4 regions of the Paenibacillus sp. M-152 genome follow, and region 1 is predicted to be linked to each of the others. Evidence: riboswitches for the same ligand, from Rfam matches in the RefSeq annotation. Region 1 holds a riboswitch; each other region holds the start of a gene.
The links. A riboswitch is a leader RNA that binds a small molecule or an ion and turns the genes downstream of it on or off. The one in region 1 is predicted to bind cyclic di-AMP.

Region 2: it holds a riboswitch for cyclic di-AMP, as region 1 does, so the genes downstream of both, EGM68_RS13795 (3D domain-containing protein) here and EGM68_RS06865 (hypothetical protein) in region 1, are expected to answer to the same signal.
Region 3: it holds a riboswitch for cyclic di-AMP, as region 1 does, so the genes downstream of both, EGM68_RS01005 (C40 family peptidase) here and EGM68_RS06865 (hypothetical protein) in region 1, are expected to answer to the same signal.
Region 4: it holds a riboswitch for cyclic di-AMP, as region 1 does, so the genes downstream of both, EGM68_RS20650 (TrkH family potassium uptake protein) here and EGM68_RS06865 (hypothetical protein) in region 1, are expected to answer to the same signal.

What each region holds. Positions count from the first base shown of each region.
Region 1 is NZ_CP034141.1:1,532,023-1,537,000, forward strand. Features, by position in the region: gene EGM68_RS06840 (helix-turn-helix domain-containing protein) at 1-245, shown strand, start outside; gene EGM68_RS06845 (Rha family transcriptional regulator) at 364-585, opposite strand; gene EGM68_RS06850 (urease accessory protein UreF) at 877-1,614, opposite strand; tRNA gene EGM68_RS06855 (tRNA-Leu) at 1,877-1,959, shown strand; gene EGM68_RS06860 (glutathione peroxidase) at 2,108-2,593, opposite strand; cyclic di-AMP (ydaO/yuaA leader) riboswitch at 3,058-3,229, shown strand; gene EGM68_RS06865 (hypothetical protein) at 3,343-3,738, shown strand; gene kdpF (K(+)-transporting ATPase subunit F) at 3,922-3,999, shown strand; gene kdpA (potassium-transporting ATPase subunit KdpA) at 4,145-4,978, shown strand, end outside.
Region 2 is NZ_CP034141.1:3,188,479-3,193,456, reverse strand. Features, by position in the region: gene EGM68_RS13810 (M20 family metallopeptidase) at 1-258, opposite strand, end outside; gene EGM68_RS13805 (ABC transporter substrate-binding protein/permease) at 407-1,870, shown strand; gene EGM68_RS13800 (amino acid ABC transporter ATP-binding protein) at 1,857-2,579, shown strand; cyclic di-AMP (ydaO/yuaA leader) riboswitch at 2,818-2,991, shown strand; gene EGM68_RS13795 (3D domain-containing protein) at 2,998-3,666, shown strand; gene EGM68_RS13790 (polysaccharide deacetylase family protein) at 3,864-4,670, opposite strand; gene EGM68_RS13785 (NADH:flavin oxidoreductase/NADH oxidase) at 4,974-4,978, shown strand, end outside.
Region 3 is NZ_CP034141.1:231,997-236,974, forward strand. Features, by position in the region: gene motB (flagellar motor protein MotB) at 1-339, opposite strand, end outside; gene motA (flagellar motor stator protein MotA) at 332-1,126, opposite strand; gene EGM68_RS00990 (hypothetical protein) at 1,314-1,607, shown strand; gene EGM68_RS00995 (4a-hydroxytetrahydrobiopterin dehydratase) at 1,725-2,024, shown strand; gene EGM68_RS01000 (GNAT family N-acetyltransferase) at 2,103-2,609, opposite strand; gene EGM68_RS01005 (C40 family peptidase) at 2,913-3,413, opposite strand; cyclic di-AMP (ydaO/yuaA leader) riboswitch at 3,419-3,556, opposite strand; gene EGM68_RS01010 (hypothetical protein) at 3,833-4,660, opposite strand; gene EGM68_RS01015 (M1 family metallopeptidase) at 4,672-4,978, opposite strand, start outside.
Region 4 is NZ_CP034141.1:4,723,792-4,728,769, forward strand. Features, by position in the region: gene EGM68_RS20640 (LysR family transcriptional regulator) at 1-22, shown strand, start outside; gene EGM68_RS20645 (potassium channel family protein) at 28-705, opposite strand; gene EGM68_RS20650 (TrkH family potassium uptake protein) at 724-2,064, opposite strand; cyclic di-AMP (ydaO/yuaA leader) riboswitch at 2,473-2,625, opposite strand; gene EGM68_RS20660 (CPBP family intramembrane glutamic endopeptidase) at 2,887-4,617, shown strand; gene uvrC (excinuclease ABC subunit UvrC) at 4,586-4,978, opposite strand, start outside.

The DNA of each region.
Region 1 (4,978 bases):
CCGCCCATTTGATTCAGATTTCGGACTTTTTTAATGTATCGCTCGACTGGTTGATGAAAGGAATTAAGCCGGGGGAAGGCGTGCTTCAGGAGCAGAAGGCTGCTTATTTTTTTGGGGTGATGGGGCCGTTGAATTGCCAGGCTGAAGATCTTGAGACAGAAGAACAGAACTTTATTTTAGAATATGTTGAATTTGCGAAATACCGTAAGCAAAAAAGGGAGAAGGACAAAGCGAAACTTGAATAATCTATGGCTAAACGCCTGGGTGGATAACCCGTAAAACGGACTAAGGGGTTCGGTTTACGGGTTTATTTGATTTCCTGATAATATGGCGGCGCGTCGGATGCTGGAATGCTTGTTGGGTTTAGTGTGGTGTCGCCTCCTTATAATCGTTATCGTCGATATTCAGAATTGCAGCAACTTGTTTTCTGTACCTTTGTGCTTTACGGGTGCCGTGAATCAGATTGGACAAGCGTGAAGGCGGGATATTGTGTGTCTCGCAAAATGTTTTCTGATCCAGTCGAAGCTCGACAAGCCTTTGTTTGATGGCCCACCCGAAGGAGGTGACAGGCATTTTGTTGTTCAAGAGAAATCGCCCCTTACGGATTCTTGCAGAATAATTGGTGTGATATAATAATCATCAGTAAACATGTTAGAATTAACCATCTAAAACTATGATACACTTTTATACGTGTTTATACAATCTTAAATGCGTTATTTTATTAAAATAATTACTTAATTAAGTGCAAAAAGTGAAAATAATCCGACTATAGTCTGTGAGTGGTATGAATTTGGATACATGAATTAAAAATACTCTGCCGCTTGAGAAAAGGGCAGAGTATTTTTATTGTGACTGCTAGACTGGTAAAACGACGCATCAGAGGGAGGCTGGAAGGCGTTTGAATAGGATGGAGGAGGAAAAGGGCCTGGATGCATTCAATTGGCTACTATGGCTCATATAGGGTGGCTGAGTGATGTAGGAACTGGTCTGATGGCTATGGAAAAGGTGAGGCTGAAATAAGCTTGGCGTAGGTTCGTTAAATTTCTTCCAGGTGGTGAGCAACTCGCTGGTCATGTGATCGATAAGAGGATTCTTTTCCTCGTAAGGAGGATTGAGCAGTCTGAAGGCATCTTCGATACAGAAGGATACCGCTGTGGCAAAATAGCCGTGAATGGTCTGTTCTATATCGGTTCCGAGAAGGAAGTTAATCCAAGTGTGGACAGTAGCGAGTGTGCCAATTGCATTGTATTGAGTGAGTGTGTCTTCCAGTTGGTCAAATGCAAGCCAAGGATAAAGAGCCTTGGTGAGCTTGAGCAGACGCTGGCCAGAAAGTCGCGATTTTTTCACATACTGCGAGGAAGGATGTTGGGTGTACAGCATTTTATCAATAAGGGCGATCCGCCAACCGTCATTCTGCTGGATGGCTGCATACAGACTTTTGATGGCCATGCCGTCAAGGGTTGTAATTTGAGGATACCAATCGTCTCGCATAAAATGTTTCAGATCCTGTAGACTGTTCAAGTTTCCGTTACGGAAACGTTCATCCAGTCCGTAGAAACGGGTAAAACCACCAATGGGTAGGGAAGGGTCCAACAACAATGCGTAGTTTAGCAATCGGTTACCTTTATGCAGGATGGTTCGCCTCCTTGAGGTGAATATTTGTGTCAGTTTATTTGACTCTAATCTTATTTATATAATAATAGTTCAATTATTTATGTAATATATATTTACACTTTGAGCTCTTTCATGTCAAATTAAATAATTTTATTGCTTATATACGTTATATAAAGTTACACTAAAATAATTATAATATTATTGTTTACAAATTGTTGCTGAGAGAGTATAATAAATCTGTTGCCTCAATACATTATGACATGCGGTCGTGGTGGAATGGCAGACACGCTATCTTGAGGGGGTAGTGGGCGTACGCCCGTGGAGGTTCGAGTCCTCTCGACCGCATTATGTGTAATACCCAGTTGAAAAAGCATCCTGACACGTTTTACGTGAAGGGGTGCTTTTTTCGTTAAATATTTTTCGTTATATCATTCTGTTACAGAAGCGGTCATATGGACAGCGGACCGCTCGTTAACTGTAATGAAGAAAGATGTCAGTTTTTCCGCAAAAGCTTCTCTATATCTCCTATAAGCTTATCTGGAGTGGTTTGCGGCGCATAACGCTTAAATACGTTACCTTCTCGTGTAATTAAGAATTTAGTGAAATTCCATTTGATCGCTTTGGAGCCTAATACTCCCGGAGCAGTGTGGGTCAGGTAGCGAAATAGAGGATGTGCCTGATCACCGTTGACATCTGTCTTGGCGAACATGGGGAAGGTCACACCGTAATTGATTTGGCAAAACTCAGAGATCTCCTCGCTGGAGCCCGGCTCTTGTTTGGCGAACTGGTTGCTGGGAAATCCCAAAATTTCGAGCCCCTGTTCATGATACTGGTCATATAGCTCTTGTAGCGCCTTGTACTGGGGGGTTAACCCACATTTGCTGGCAGTATTCACGATAAGTAGAACTTTCCCTTCGTATGTGGATAACGGAATTTGTACCCCTTGTAGGGTCTGTGCATCATATTTATATACGCTCATGATATCCCTCCTCATTCAATATTCTGCAATTAAATTGTAAGCAACTCAACAAGGGGTTGCAAGTCCGGAAGAGTATACGGGCATTGGACCATTGTAAAATCGTCTTTTGTTCAAAACGGTAAATCGCACTTCAAATGGAGCTAATTGAGGTGTTTCTTCTCATAAAAACGGGTTCAATCGGTAATTATCTGGCACGTATAGCGTATTTTCTTTCCTTTTTGCAAATAAGGAGTAACTAAGCCATACCCTACGCCAATATTGACATGCCTTTCATTTTCAAAAAGGGGTGAAATACAGAGTTTTAAAGAGATACGAGAAGCATAGATGCCTTGTAAGCGTTATTCTTAATCTCCTATGCTCTAAAGGGTGGTTTATAGCCCCGCCGTTGAGCTTTACAGTCTTCCTTGCACGGGTGTATGATTCAAGACGTAATTTCAAATTAACACCAATGAAGCAACAACGAATTGTCTAAAGCGCTGAATTTTGCAGTTGCAAAAACGGGGGAACCAACGAGTATGTACGGCTTTGAAAGCCGTGTGTCTCATGGGGTGAATTTTCCGGTCAAGTGCCGTAAATAGGGCGACTCTCACGTCCGAATCCGACAGCTAACCTCGTAAGCGTACAGGGAGAGGCAACAAACCGCCGTGTGCAGCCATGGTTTATTTTATCATGGAATGTATGAAGCCGGAGGAAGCCTTTTTCCTTCGGCTTCTTTTTGTTGTCTTTTTATACCGGGAGAGGAGCTACTGATGGAAGGTCGGTTAATTATTGTCACTGCACCGAATGAAGCGGGCAGAAGTTTTGTGAAATTGCTTATGTTCAAAAAATTGGCGTTTGCAGTTCTCACAAATAGCACTCAGGAGGAACGACAGCTCAAAAAAATGGGTGTGGAGCACATTGTGCGCATCAATACGATGCAAGCGGGAAAATGGAATTTTCCTAGTAAAGAAATTGGGAGTGTGTATTTGTTCGAAAACAGCTTGAATTTGACTTGCCGTTTCCTGCAAATATGTCGGCCACTAACATCAGAATCGATCTATGTTATAACGCACGGCTGTAATCCGCAAGGAATTTATCGGGGATTGGGAGCGGACCATGTGATCTACACATTGAACGGAGAGGTGGGTTTCCTGCTGAACGGATAAGCACTTATAACATAGCTGGTTTATGATTTTATGATGGAATCAAAAGGACAATCTGAGGAGCGATACGGAGGATAGGAACATGATGGATTTATACATGCTGCTCGTAATGGCTGTGAGTTATGGAGTGATATTACTGTTTATACGCTGGTGTGATGCGCAGACCTCAAAAGGAGGGCGAAGAGGATGATCGTTGTGCTAGGGCTCACGGTTATTGTGTTCGTGTATTTAATCTACGCACTCCTGAATCCTGAAAAGTTCTAGTCAACTATAGGATCGAGCAGGCGGGAACAGCAGATCAAGAATGAAGCATCAGAGGGGCAGATTTTCGCAAACGTGTGCACTCAATGGATGGTCTGAAGCAGGTCTGTTGTTCCAAATGCAGGAGCATTTTAAGGAGGAATAGAGGATGGAGCTACTGCAAATTGGAATTGTGATCGTCATATTGCTGCTCTTGGTTAAGCCAGTGGGTACCTATATGTATCACGTATTTTCGAATGAACCGAATCGGACGGATCGGATTTTTGGTGGGACGGAAAAGCTGATTTATAAGGCTGTAGGCTTGAAGAAACAGGACAGCATGCGTTGGACCACGTATGCTATGAGTTTCATTGCAACCAATGTGGTGCTTGTGGGGATCAGCTACCTGCTATTGCGCTTGCAGGCTATACTCCCGGGCAATCCGGTTGGAAACAGTAATATGGAAGCATCACTGGCCTTTAATACGGTAATCAGCTTTATGACCAATACGAATCTCCAACATTATAGCGGTGAGAGCGGGCTTACGTATCTGACACAGATGGCGTTCGTCACGATGATGATGTTTACTTCGGCTGCTTCGGGGTTTTCGGTTGCTGCGGCTTTTATGAGGGGATTGACGCGGCGCGGTGAAGGGCTGGGTAATTTTTTTCAAGATTTTATTAAAGCCAACATACGGATTTTCCTGCCGCTTGCCTTTATACTTACGCTGGTGCTGGTGGGACTAAAAGTACCACAGACGCTACAGCCTACAGCGGATATTACGACTTTAAGCGGTACACAGCAGCAGATTGCTATGGGACCTATTGCCTCATTGGAATCCATCAAGCATTTGGGCACGAACGGGGGCGGTTTTGCGGGAGCTAATTCTGCTCATCCTTTTGAGAATCCAAGTCCTTGGACGAACGTACTGGAAATATTAGCAATGTGGGTAATGCCGGCTTCGTTGCCGTATACTTTTGGATTGTTTGCCCGTAATCGCAAG
Region 2 (4,978 bases), 1.7 Mb from region 1:
CAGAGCGTCGTATTCTGCCAGAAAAGCAATGATTGGTCCAGGCTTTGTTGCTTTGTAAGTAGCAATAAAGGCTGTTTCTATACCCAATACGGGTGCCTGAACTTCAAATCCGTGAAAAGCAAGTTCTTCTTTTAAACGGGCAGAGGCCAGGAATTCCTCGTTTCCAAGTTCAGGGTTTGCGCCAATATATAACGAAATGTCCTTAAACCGCTGGGCGTGCTGTTCAATGGTGTGTTGAATGGTCTGTTTGAAATTCATGCTAAAAACTCCTTTATATAAGCTGTAATGTAGGTACTGCGATAGATATACTAAAATTGTACTATAACATTCATTGCATAATCATGCATATTCATTTATAATGACACAATCTTATTTATTATAAAGAATTTAAGGAGAGAAAAAAAGATTGAAAAAGGCATATCGTTTTACCGCCCTGGTTTTGTCGGCGGTTATCTTACTGTTGGCTGGTCTTCCGATGCTCAATGCATACGGAACGGAAGCAAAACCACAGAAAAAACTTGTAGTGGGCATGAGTGCCGACTTTCCGCCGTATGAGTTTTATAAAGTCATTAACGGTAAGAAAACCATTGTTGGGTTCGATGTGGAGATTGCCAAGGAAATCGCCAAGGATCTGAACGCAGAGATGATACCAGAGGACATGAGCTTTGATTCCTTGCTGCCTGCTCTGCAAAGTGGTCGTGTAGACTTGGTGCTGTCCGGTATGACACCGACGGATGAGCGCAGAAAGAGTATTGATTTTTCGGATGTGTACTATCACTCCAAACAAGTCATTATGGTACGCCCGGAGGATAAGGACAAATATTCAACGATGGCTACTCTGAAAGGAGAGAAGCTCGGTGCACAGAAGGGGAGTATTCAGGAAGAAATTGCACAAAAAGTGCCTAATGCTTCGGTTACCTCATTAGATAAAATATCCGATCTGGTACTCCAGCTTCGGACAAAGCGTGTCAACGCAGTTGTAATCGAAGATACCGTGGCTAAAGGATACACGCTAGACGGTACCGTAACACTTGCCAAGGCAGTACCTGAGGATGAAGGTGCAGAAACTGCCGTAGGTATCCGTAAAGGAAATACTGAATTGCTTGTCTCTGTAAATAAAACGTTGGCTCGCCTGAAAGCGGAGGGGGCAATTGAGAAGTTTTCTACAGAAGCGAGTGCACTGTCTGCCGACAGACAGGTTTCTTCGAATAGCATTGTAGATATATTTATGAAATATCGTAGTCTTTACGCTACGGGTATTGGCTACACTCTGTTGTTGTCTGCACTCGGAGTATTGTTTGGATTCATTATTGGTCTGATCATATCCTTGCTGCGAATGAGTGGTATACGTATCATTGAGTGGTTAGGTACCACATATGTCGAGATCCTGCGCGGTACACCTATGCTGGTACAGCTCATGATCATTCACTACGGAATTGCTTTGACGCTGGGTATCAATTTTACCCCACTCCAGTCGGGTGTGATCACATTGTCTCTGAATAGCTCGGCATATTTGGCTGAAATTTTCCGTGCGGGTATTCAGGCCGTAGACCGTGGACAGATGGAAGCTGCCCGCTCGCTCGGGATGGGACGAGGCAAAGCAATGCGTCATGTCATTTTACCGCAAGCATTTAAATCTATATTGCCTGCTATTGGTAATGAGTTCATTACGATCATTAAAGAATCATCTATTATTTCGACCATTGGGATGGTGGATATTATGTATCAAGCCCAGGTCATTAAGAATATTACCTACGAAGGCTTGAGTCCGTTCGTAATCGCAGCCGCTATTTATTTTGTAATGACATTCAGCTTATCTAAGTTGTTGGGTTTATGGGAAAGGAAGTTGAGAGCCAGTGATCACCGTTAAACAACTGCGTAAATCATTCGGTAAGAATGAAATTTTAAAAGGCATTGATATAGATATCGCCAAAGGTGAAGTAGTCGTCATTATCGGCCCGAGTGGTTCAGGAAAAAGTACGTTTTTGCGTTGTATGAATCTGTTGGAACAGCCAACAGAAGGGGAAATTTTGTTTGAGGGTGAGCCGATTACGGCCCGTGGTCATAATATTAATGCGACTCGGGAGAAGATGGGGATGGTTTTCCAGCATTTTAATCTGTTTCCGCATAAAACAATACTGCAGAATCTGACGCTTGCACCAACGCAGGTGAAAAAGCAGTCGGGGAAAGAAGCGGAGAAAATTGCGCTGGAGCTCCTGCGGACCGTGGGTCTTGAGGATAAGAAGAATACCTACCCGAACCAGTTATCTGGCGGTCAAAAACAACGTATTGCGATAGCACGTGCTTTGGCCATGCAGCCGCACGTAATGCTGTTCGATGAGCCTACTTCTGCCCTTGACCCTGAAATGGTTGGAGAGGTTCTGGACGTGATGAAGAAGCTCGCTGAGGGCGGCATGACGATGGTGATCGTGACGCATGAAATGGGCTTTGCCCGTGAGGTAGGGGATCGAATCATCTTTATGGACAACGGTCAAATTATAGAACAAGGTACGCCTGAGCAAGTATTCGGTACTCCAAGCCATGACCGTACCCGTGATTTTCTTGCTAAAGTGCTGTAAGAAAATGCTTTTATGAAATATTAACAAAGCCCTCTCGTGATGATGTTTCACGGAGGGCTTTTCTCTTTTTGTCACTATATCTCCATATTTTCGTAACAGAAAACGAATTCTTGATGACAAAATTGTAACGAGTATAGTATGATATTTTAGGTTACCAACATTTTCATGCAGATAAGGTTACAAAATTGTGATATTATGCAGTAAGCCAAAACTTACCGGGGCAGCAGCAATGATAATAAATACTCAGGTGCTGGGGTCAAACCATGGGAAGTGCGGGGGACGTAACAACGGCAATGATTCCAATGCATCATAAGATGTTGTGGAATATGCCTAGGGGTGAATTGCACAAGCATAGGGCTTCTCCTGAGTCCGAATCCGACAGCTAACTTCGCAGGCATAACAGAGGAGGTACATATCTTTGAAACATTTAAAACATATTGGACAAACTATGAAATTTGCGGTGCTTGCTGCAGCTATTGCAGGGCTGGCACAGACAGCTGGAGTAGCAGATGCTGCTTCGCTTCACACTGCCAAAGAAGGCGATACCTTCTTTTTGCTTGCTCAACGTTATGGGGTATCAGTAGATGAGTTGACGAAGGCTAACCCGGATATTGCGTCCAACAACATATATGCAGGTCTGCAAATTAAAGTGCCAGACGAAAAAAGTGTAAAGGCGGCTTCGGATTCGAAGCCACAGCTTCTTACAGAGAAAGCACCAGCGAATGAGAAGCCAACAATTGAAGCATGGGGCAAAACATTCAATTACAGTAAAGTAGTTGATGTTAAAGCTACAGCATATTCTGCCGCAGCTGATGAAAATGGCAAATGGGGTGCGGTCGATTATTACGGCAATCCGCTTAAGCTAGGTACAATTGCGGTAGACCCGAAAGTCATTCCTATGGGAACAAAGGTGTTAGTTACAGGTTATTCCCATCCTGGATTGCCAGACCATTCTTTTGTGGCCGTTGCCCGTGATCAGGGCAGTGCTATTACCGGAAAGCGGATTGATATCTTTATCCCTGGCAATAAATCATTCGTGAACGACTTCGGCTTCCAGAATGTGAAACTGTACGTCATTGATAAATAGCATTGTGCTTATGTATGATTTGATTAAACATAATATAAGTTATGTAAACTTGATCTATCATACAACATATAACTGGGACGACTTTTTATTAGGCCCGGTCGTTTATCGCTAAAAAAGGCTGTCTTACAAGCAGAAGCATTCTGCTCGTTAAGGCAGCCTTTTTACGTTGTTGGTATATTTGAAGCTTAGACGTACTGTTATTTTCGTTCCGATGTGTGAAGTAGCCGGGGGACAGTGACAAATTTGTAGCCCTTAGCTTTTAGAGAGTGGATTAGACCCGGCAAAGCTTGGACAGTGCCTTGCAAGTTGGAACTTTGACCTCCACCTGCATGCATTAAAATAATGGAGCCAGGTCCGGTAGCCGGGATCACGTTGCGCTGAATTTGTGTTTTGCTTAATCCCTTCCAGTCTAGAGAGTCCACATTCCAATTGACGATCATGTACCCATGACGACGTGCCCACTGGATTTGAGGCTCCGTGATTTCACCATAGGGTGGTCGTATCAATCTGGGCCGAAAACCTATGCTGGCTTCTAAAATGCGTTCTGTTTTTGTAATCTGGTGGCGAAAACGTTCTGGTGTGGCCTTCCTGAAATCCGGATGAGTATAGGAATGGTTTCCTATAGCATGACCCTCACGGATGATGCGGCGTATGATCCCCGGATGCTTTTCCGCACGGTGGCCGACGATAAAAAAGGTAGCTTTGATACCATTTGCGTGTAATACGTCCAAAACCTGCGGCGTATACCTTGAATCGGGCACATCATCAAAGGTTAAGGCAATTTGGCGGGTGTGCGGGCCGCACATTTTAAAAATGTCCGCATGCTTTTTTCGTAGCATCGCTAATGTTGGAGTAGCTCGATCTTTACTTTGATATACCGAAGTAGCGACAGCAGCTTCCTTGGGATGGGGCGTTCCGATGTTGGGAGGCGTGTCCGCGTGAACGGGAAAACTTGAAAATGCTAGTAACAGTGCTAAACATGGCAACACTCCCCTGTACCGCATTTGTATTCCCCCTTTCCGTGCAGTGGTACCTAGTGGTGCTCTCAGCTATTATGTACCTGTCCTATTAAAATTATGCTGGTGATTGAGTGAAGCCCTCCACGGCTGAAGAGAAGTACATCATGAAGCGGGTATCCGTGAAGATGACGAAGTAAACGTACATATTCTCTTAAACATGACCGAAAACTGAAGCATTTTCGCAAGTTTTAGCCTTACAAAGGATTCGGTATACCGTGACAGCTGGTGTATAATGGGGATGCTATTCATTATGATACATACTTGGAATTGAGGGAAGGATGGATAAAAGTGAC
Region 3 (4,978 bases), 1.3 Mb from region 1:
CTTCTTTAAATCTTCTTCTTCCCGCTGGGCGAGTTGCTTTTGCAGATCAGAGGTGGAAGTGGCTTTCGATTTTAAGGGTTGTGATACCTCTTCTTTATTTTTGCCCATATCCATGGATTGTGACGACGGATTCGCGGCTGAGTGATCCAGCACGCCAGTACCGCCACTAAAAGCTGAACTCAGGGATTGAGCCATAGTTTCAAATTTTTTGGCATCGAGCGAGCTCATACCGAATAAGACAATGAAAAGAGCCAACAGAAGGGTCATTAAGTCGGAATATGGCAACAGCCAGCTTTCGTCAGCATGCTCTTCATGCGGTTCATGTCTCTTTTTACTCACTGGAATCGCCATCCTTCTGGGTCATCGAAGCCCGTTCGGTTGGAGTTAGGAAGATTGCTAGCTTCTGGCTGATGGCAATCGTCGAGATACCAGATTGAATGGAAAGCAGACCTTCGACCATCATTAACTTAAGTTCCACTTCTTTCTTGGATAGCCGTTTCAGCTTGTTGGACATTGGATGCCATAGGACATAGCCTGTAAAAATACCGAGCAACGTTGCAATAAAAGCGGCTGCAATGGCATGGGACAGTTTTTCCATGTCACTAAGGTCGGCCAGAGCGGCGATCAGACCTACAACCGCACCAAGTACCCCGAGTGTTGGAGCGTACATACCGGCTTGGGAGAAAATCAGTGCGCCAGCGCGGTGTCTATCTTCGGTAGCGTTAATGTCTTCCATCAGAACATCGCGTACGAACTCCTGATCATTACCATCGATAATCATTCGCATACCGCCGCGCATAAAGGGATCGTCGATCTCTTCGACCTTGGATTCCAGCGCGAGCAGACCTTCACGACGGGTAATGGATGCCCATTCGGTAAATGTACCGATAAGCTCCTTGCGATCCAGCAATTTCTGCTGGGTGAAAATAATTTTAAACAGCTTTGGCACCCGTTTCATGTCATCCATCGGAAACGCCATGAATATACTTGCTGCTGTTCCGACGAAAATAATCATGTAAGCAGCGGGATTATTGACCAGATTGACGACTGGCGCGCCCTTCAGGATCATCCCGACGACCAGTGACAAAAGCCCGAGCACAAGTCCAATAATGGTTGTAATTTGCATGATACACCTCATCCATGAGAATAGATTTTGAATCCTTTCATGCCGCATGGGTCGTCCTTGCCCCAAGCGCGTCATTATGAGACGGATTATAGTATTTATCGACAAAACTCTCTTTTTTGTTAAGGGCCAATTTCCGGTATAATAAAGTGATTATGTATTGAATCGCTGAACCATTGGAGGAAATAGCATGGGAGTAAAGCATGGGCGCGAGTATGAACAAATTTTGAACGATTTGACAGAGGCTGTGGGACGCATCCCAGATAGCTATGAATTTTTTGAAATGGAAGCAGAAGATTGGGACAGGCTGAACCCGATGGGGCGTCAGGAAGTCAATGAAGCTTTGGCAGAAGACCTATTTTATGCACTGGGTACGGAGCCAATAATCACTGTAGGCAGCGGCGTTGTGATTTATGAGCCGGAGCAGCACCGGATCTATGTACTCATCGGAGATGAGGAGCTGACGTCGGTCCCTTTGATTTGAAGGCCGTCTTATGGATTTATCAACGGGGCCGTGGTAATATGTACACCAATATATCGTAGTTTTGGCCGCATGTAAGCGGCTAAAAGGCTTCCGTATAAACGGGGAGGAGTTCGTAACATGCCTTTTACACAAGAAGAGATTGAAGCACATCTGGAGAAACTGGAGGGCTGGGAACTGGAGGAAGGACGTTGGATCGTTCGGAAATATAATTTTTCCAGTTTTATGAAGGGAATTGCATTCGTGGATGAAGTTGCCGCTATATCTGAGGCATTCAATCACCATCCATTTATTACGATTGATTACAAGACCGTGACTCTGCGTTTGACCTCTTGGGACGATGGCGGTATTATGGCCGTAGATATTAAGGAAGCCCAACAATATAATGAAGCTTTTGAAAAAATGCGCAGCAGTCATTGATTTTATAATGATCTGTTGTATATATTAAGAGCGCCTTCGCTATACAACATCGCGGTTGTATAGCGAAGGCGCTCTTATTTATAGAACCCGGTTCTGTTGTTCAGGACGATATACCATACAATAGAACGGTTTTCTGCCATCTGGAGTCTGACGTTCATAGGTATCCGTCAGCTCAAATCCAGCTGCCTTGTAGGCTCGTATAGCCCGCTGATTCCAGGTGAGAACCTCTAGGTCAATTTCATTCTGTGGATGACGTCGTCTGGCTTCCTCGGCAATGGCCCGGACAAAGTCGGAGCCTGTGCCATGTCCGCATCTTTCGGGATGCATTCCAAGACCCAGCCGGGTCACACCGACCATAGGAAAATATTGAGCAAATCCCGTCAGCTCATTCTCTTCGTCCAGTACGGCAACATATTGCTCTTGGCGAAGCGTGGGACTTCCAAATTCGACTTCAAGTGCCTTCATTTGTTCCCAGGGAAGCCAGCCGTATATGTTGTAGGGAGGATCATAGCGCCACTCACAGATTTCAGCCGCTTGATGCTCGTCCATCGGTACGATCCGGTAGTTGGATATTGAGGCCGGCACTTTTTCATTCCTCCTTATGTAGGTACTTCAATCATTAACCACAGATTGTAGACAAGTTGTAGGAGAATGGCAAGCGTGTTTATTTCGTACCTAAGTCGGGTATACATTCAATAAGAAGGATTTACTGCTCATATGCTCCCCCAGCGGTGGCGGTAAAAACGACGATGTTCGCTAAAACTGAAACCTTTTGAGGTGTCAGTTCGTCAGTAATGATAATAATTACTGATGTAGTGGACATAAAAAACCGCAATTCGATTCCGGCCAGAATCAAATTGCGGCTAGGGTTAGCTTGCTGTGCGGTAGTTATTCTACGTTGTCGTCATCAGGAATATCTGAAGCTACAGAATGGTAAGCGTCTGTGCTCATAATTCTTTTTGCACCGACATAACGGTTAGCGTAATAATTTTCGTTCAGTGAGCTAACTACTACACCACGTGAAGTCGAGGAGTGGGCGAATTTCCCTTCACCTACGAAGATACCTACATGGGAAACGCCTCTTCCTGTGGTGTTGAAGAACACCAGGTCGCCTGGTCTCATTTCATCGCGGGATACAGAAGCTCCCATTTTGAATTGTGATCCAGATTGATGCGGCAGTTTAATTCCCAGTTTGTTGAATACATACATTGTGAAGCCGGAGCAATCGAATCCCTCGAGTGTAGTACCTCCGCTTCTATAGTTCGTTCCTTTGGCATCTTGGATGACCTGGTCCATCTTAGAGTCTGCAAATGCACTGCTGCCACCGAATGTAAAAGATGTAAAGGCAATGGCGAGACCCATGGCTGCGATCGTTAGCTTCTTCTTCAAAAAAAATATACCCCTTCCAATGCCTGCGAGGTTAGCTTAAGGATTCGGTAGAAGGTTCCCCTATGACCACTCTGTTGCGAGATCAATTCACCCAAACTGGTTCCCCCGCTTCCTAGGTGCCAGGAATTAGGCTTAACTTAAGATGTGCACCTTGGAGAGCAGTATTCACGACAACGATGTTTTTAAGATAAAGGTTACAATAAAGATTACAAAGTTGTTACTATCAGTTCACTGCGATTATTGTAACAAAGACAGCAGGCTTTGGCAAATGTTTCATCGCAAAAAGTTACAAAAAAAATCTGTTCCTAACGCCCTAGGAACAGATTCTGTTAACAGTATTCAGTTATGTGCCGTTTGCACGGGAAAGAAAAAAGTTTTTTCGACAGCTAAAAATGCAGGAGAAAGCATAAAGAGAGGGATTAGCCTCTGCTGGAGATATCGATGTGCCATAGACGATACTGCGAACTGATATGCCACAGCCTGACCAGACTGGTAACAAAATGATACGATTGCTGGAGAATTAGCGCCAACATACCAGTCCAAATCATCGCTACGGTGCCAAATAGACCGAAGACCAGCAGCACACAAGCACCAAGCAAGAGAGATACGCTTACAGCCGGAAGAAGCTGGCGAAAGAAGGCGAGCAGGGACGATAGTATGGCGTGACCACTGACCGTGCCCAGTTGCATATACAGGATGCACTGCCGAATGAACCAACCGTAAGCCACCCACCCAATGGCATAGGGCAACAAATGCAACAGGTAAGAGGAAGATTGCAGCGTTCCTGCTACAATAGGATAGAGTCTCGGTACCACCCAGAAGGCGGGAAGCAGCAGCAAACCCAACTCGATGATGTAATACAACAGAGATGACATACCGTGACGTTTCATCCCCTTGAAGAAGGACAGGCTTTGCGGTTCAGACGCATCGGTATACAGGCTTTGATATATGCCAGCTCTAATGAAGGGAGTGATTAGGACGCGCAATACGGTCGCCCCTAGTAGTATCCATAAATATACGTGTACTTCCCGGCTGTCCATCAAAGCGATCTGGCCCTCCATCCAAAACAAGGTCTTTCCCAGCTCGTTTTGGCTCTGATCAGGATAACGCAGCAGCAGCGGGACAACGGCCGACTGTACCAGCCGATAGAGAAATACTCCCCACAGCAGACGATACAAAAATAAAATGATAACGATATAAAAGCGTATGCGCACTAGCGCCCAGCCTTCTTTTAAAACAGTCCGCATCTATAGACACCTCACCATGACAGACTTCCAAGCAGTGTCTCCAACAGCTTGGTTACACTCACACTCCAACGGGTTTGTTGCTTTTCGTCCAATTCAGCCTTCAGGCTATTATTAATATGCTTGTTCTCCAGTGCAATAGTGTATAGAGGATCAACGGTCACATAGGACACGGGAGAGGTGCTTTTGAGTCGGAAAGATGTACTTTTGCCCGTACCGTCCCATGCCTTAAATATTGTGGTGCCATCCTTGAAGGTAAATTGAACAGGGATCTTGGGATAATCTGCTCCTTTTTTGCTGAGCGTCACGACTGCTTCATAT
Region 4 (4,978 bases), 2.6 Mb from region 1:
TGCAGGCTACCGTATGGTGTAGAGAATTTAACCCTCTTCATTGATATTAACGACCTCATCCTCAAAGCGGCCGATATTGTCATTGGAGCCGATAATGACCATAATATCGTCTGCTTTCAGCCGATCCATAGCTGTCGGCGCGATCAAGATACCATTCGCCGTATGAAGTGCCACGATGCTGCAACCAAAGCGGGTACGAGCATTTAATTCTGCTAACGTTTTGCCATTCAGACATGCAGGCACATTGAGTTCCACAATGCTGTATTCCTTGGACAGCTCCAAATAATCGAGCAGATTAGGCGTGACCAGCTGATGCGCTACCCGAATACCCATATCTCGTTCCGGATAAATGACTCGGTCCACCCCAAGCTTCTCTAACGCACGCCCATGCAGTACAGATATAGCTTTGGCTACGACTTTTCTCACACCCAGCTCCTTCAGCAAAATGGCGGTCAGGATGCTTACCTGAATATCATCACCAATTGCAACAATGCCGCAATCGAAATTACGGATGCCCAGTGACCGCAACGCATCCTCATCTGTAGCGTCCGCCACGACAGTATGTGTCAGGATCTCACTCATACTGTCTACAACATCCTCATTCCGATCAATGCCCAGCACCTCGCACCCCATATCCACCAATTGCAAAGCCAGGCTTGAGCCAAACCGTCCCAAGCCAATGACTACAAACTGCTGCGTTTTCATATCTACTCGAAAACTCCCTTACCCTATAATTATTTTACCTTCTGGATGACGATACAATTCCTTACCCTTTTTCGGTCCCAGTGCATAAGCTAGCGTGAGTGGACCCAGCCTGCCTGCAAACATCGTCAGAGTAATCACCAGCTTGCCTACAACTGACAAATCAGGTGTAAGCCCCATAGACAGCCCTACTGTACCAAATGCAGACACTGTCTCGAACAAGATCATTAGAAAATGATGATCTTCGGTTGCGGACAGAATCATCGTCACCCCAATCACGAACAGCAGCCCCAGCAAGGTAATGGTCAAAGCCTTATAAATTCGTGCCTGCGCAAGTCGGTACCGGAACAACACAATATCTTCCCGTCCCCGCAGCATCGAAAACACCGCTCCAATGAGCAGGGCAAATGTAGTGGTCTTAATCCCGCCCCCAGTGGAGCCAGGCGAAGCTCCAATAAACATGAGTATGATGATAAAAAACTGCGTAGCCTGCCGCAAGCCTGCAATGTCCAGCGTGTTGGCACCTGCGGTACGTGGAGTAACGGACTGGAATAAAGAACCCAGCAGTTTACCACCCCAATCAAGCGAGCCAAGCGTCTTTGGATTCGTAAACTCAAATACAAAAATGACGAGCGTCCCGACGACAATCAGAGCAGCTGTCATGCTGAGTACCACCTTGGTATGTAAGGATAATCTCTTACGCTTACGATAATCTGCCAGGTCTGACATCACTACAAAACCAATACCACCCGAAATAATGAGAAACATGGCTGTAAAATTAACAATCGGATCATATACATAACCTGTCAGGCTGCGAAATTCACCGAATAAATCAAAACCAGCATTATTAAACATGGAAATGGCATGCCAAATTCCAAAATAAATCGCCCTGCCGACAGGCATATCAAATGACCAGCGAATCGAAAAAATAGCTGCACATACGCCCTCAATCATCAGCGAGTACCATAGCACCTTGCGGATCAATCCAACAATTCCTTCGACAGAGGTCTGATTCATCGCTTCTTGCAAAATAAGGCGCTCCCGCAAGGAAATGCGACGTTTGAACACCAGCGCGATCAAGGTAGCCATGGTCATAAAGCCAAGACCACCGATCTGGATCAGCGCAACGATAACGATTTGACCAAAGGTTGTAAAAAAGAGCCCTGTATCCTTAACGACAAGTCCGGTTACACAGGTCGCGGATGCGGCAGTAAACAAAGCGTCTATAAACGCAAGTGGTTTTCCTGTTGTATTAGAGATGGGCAGCATTAACAATAAACTACCTATTAGAATGATAATGGCAAAGCCTGCAACGAATATCTGCGGTGGAGAAAGCCGAAGCCAGCGTGCATTGGGATTCATCTATTCATCACTTCTCTCCTAATCCTTAAAACTATAAAAACAGTGACTTAATACGGTGTAAGCCCGCTACGCGTTCCATTTATCTTCCGATCGTCGTTGCCCCTGATTTTTTTGATTTTCCAAACCTTAAGTAGCTATAATTAGCATTCCCTGAATACAGGAAGAATGCATGTCAAACACTACTCGGCTCCCTGTGCTATTGGCGAGCAGCAGCGAAGGGGGCAGAATTGTTCTGAAGAAGCGAAGCGTTTGCCTTTATCTCCGGATTTTAACCATTAAAGGGTTTATACAATCAAAAAAATCCGGGGATAACAGCAATCGAAGGAATAATCTGAACCCGCAGCGGTCTAACCAATCCAAACACTTTTATACACACAAAAAAAGACACCGGAAAACCGAGTGCCTGACTTGGTTCCTGTCCACAGCCTACGAGGTTAGCTGACGGATTCGGACAGCACAGTATGCCCTATTTACACTTCCGGTCCATCAGGATCGGCTGTAAAATTCACCCCAGTAACATGGTTCCCCCGTTTTCTCATAGAAATTCGGCTTAAATGTATATCATTACCCATATATTTCATAGGCATTGCCTCAAGATTATAATCCTTCTCTATCCAGATCACAAAACCGATTTCGCCGAAAAAACGTGAAATTGGCTTTAATTCGCGAATAGACATCGGTTAATCACAGCTTATCTAATTTTATTAAAACTTTAAAGTGCTTTCACTCTGTTTTCATGAATATCGCTGGTCTGTTGGCGGGAACCTGTGCAGTATGATATCTTTAATGGATGTTCTTATTTACAGATTAAGGAGGAAACTCATGAATCCTATCGGGAAACCGGTCGTGCTCACGGCCAACTTCAAAAAATTAGGCTTGCTGGGCGGGGTTGGCCTGATTTGCTTTTTTATCTTTCAATTGCTTATTCCCTCGCTTAGCAATCCAAGTCCGGAATCATTGATGAATGCAAAGGTCATCAGCAAACAAGAAGCGGTCATACACGCCCTGGACTTCGCCCGTTCCGAGCTGGGCTATACGGAATCACAGCCAGAGAAGCCCGTCGTAACCTATCAGGCTGAAACAGATTTGTACGGTTATTTATCCAGAGAAAAATTGGTTCAAGAGTACGATCGTACATGGAAAAAAAATTATCCATATGAAACCTTTCGGGTTGATTTGCCTGACTCCTCAGCGAAGGGCAAGCTGCAAATTCATGTGGATTTATCCACTGGGAAGGTCGTTAGCTTTAAACGGATCACCTCCAGCACCAATTACACACAGGCTGATGTTTCTACAGATGAACAAGCACAAAGCAGACTTGTACGTGTAGCTGAGGGTGACATGACGCTCGAAGCCAAGGAACAGGCTGCAGCAATATGGATCAAACGCTTTGGCTTTAAGCCATCTGAATTGAAGCTCGCGACCACTGAGGGGGAAGGTGGATTAAAATATACCGTGGACGGAAAGAAAATCGGCGCCTCGGTACTTACGCTGGCTTTTACTTTTGAAGACGGGGTTGTTCGCTCGTTTACCCAAAGCTTTTCGGCCCCTTCGTCCTATACCGACTATGTTAAAAAGCAAACATACTGGGCGAATTGGATGACTTATGCGGGTTATGCCCTATTTAGCTTTGTCCTAGGCGTACTTGCCATTGTGTATGCGTCACTCACCCGACGACATACTTCATTTGTGCGCGGTATTATTCTGTCCATTGTATACTTTATTGCTAGTATAGCTGGGACAATGAACATGCTACCTTTATTGCAAGCTGAAGCAGGCAGTAAGGGCATGCTTATATTTCTTATGGTATTCCAGGTTGGTGTTACCTTCTTCATGGCTGTAGCTATCTATTTCTCCTTGGTAGGCGGTGACGGGCTTATGCGTCAGGTTGGACTAAATGCATGGCCACGGGCCAAAGAGCCAGGCTACGGACTGTATGTGCTTCGCAGTATGTATGTTGGTTACTTGTGGGCCTTCATTTTACTGGGCGTACAATCCATTTTGTTCTTTGTATTGGAGCGCACATTTAATACGTTCTCCACTACAGACGCCACGCAGTCCCCTTACAATATGGCTTATCCATGGCTATTGCCGATTATGGCTTGGATGGCAGGTATTGGAGAAGAAACTGTTTACCGTCTATTTGGTATTCCGATGGTAAAAAAAATAGTCAAGAATACGTTTGTTGCTTGTCTGATCACTACGCTTATTTGGGCACTGGGACATACGCTTTATCCGATCTATCCGGTGATTTCCAGACCTATTGAACTGACTTTTCTTGGTTTGCTGTTTAGTTTCGTGTTCCTGCGTTACGGCTTTATCGCTGCCATGTTCAGCCACGTTATTTTTGACAGCATATTAATGGGGCTTAGTGTGATAAGTTTGGGAGACACCGTGAATGTGAGCGCCGGTCTATTCTGGATCTTACTTCCGGCTATTGTAGGCTACATCATTTACTGGTTTAGTCCCAAAAAGCCTAATCGAATCATGTTTGAACCCATGAAAAAAGAGGAGCCGTATTCTACGACTCCTCCTCCCGAAGGGCAGCTATAATCTGACGAGCAAGCTTATCCCCAATAGAGAGAGGCCGGAAGTCTTCGACGCTGGCCTCTCTTATTTTTTTGAGCGATCCAAAATGCTTAAGCAGCAACTTACGCCGTTTCTCGCCGATGCCTGGAATGGAGTCCAACTGGGAAGTTACCATAGATTTGCCGCGCTGCTCGCGGTGGAACGTAATGGCAAAACGGTGAACCTCGTCCTGGATCCGTTGCAGCAGATAAAATTCCTCGCTATTGCGTGCAAGTGTCACGGCCTCAAATGTTTCTCCCATCAGTAGTTGGGAAGTTCTGTGTTTGGCATCTTTCACCAAACCACACACAGGTATAAACAAACCCAACTCATTTTCCAATACATC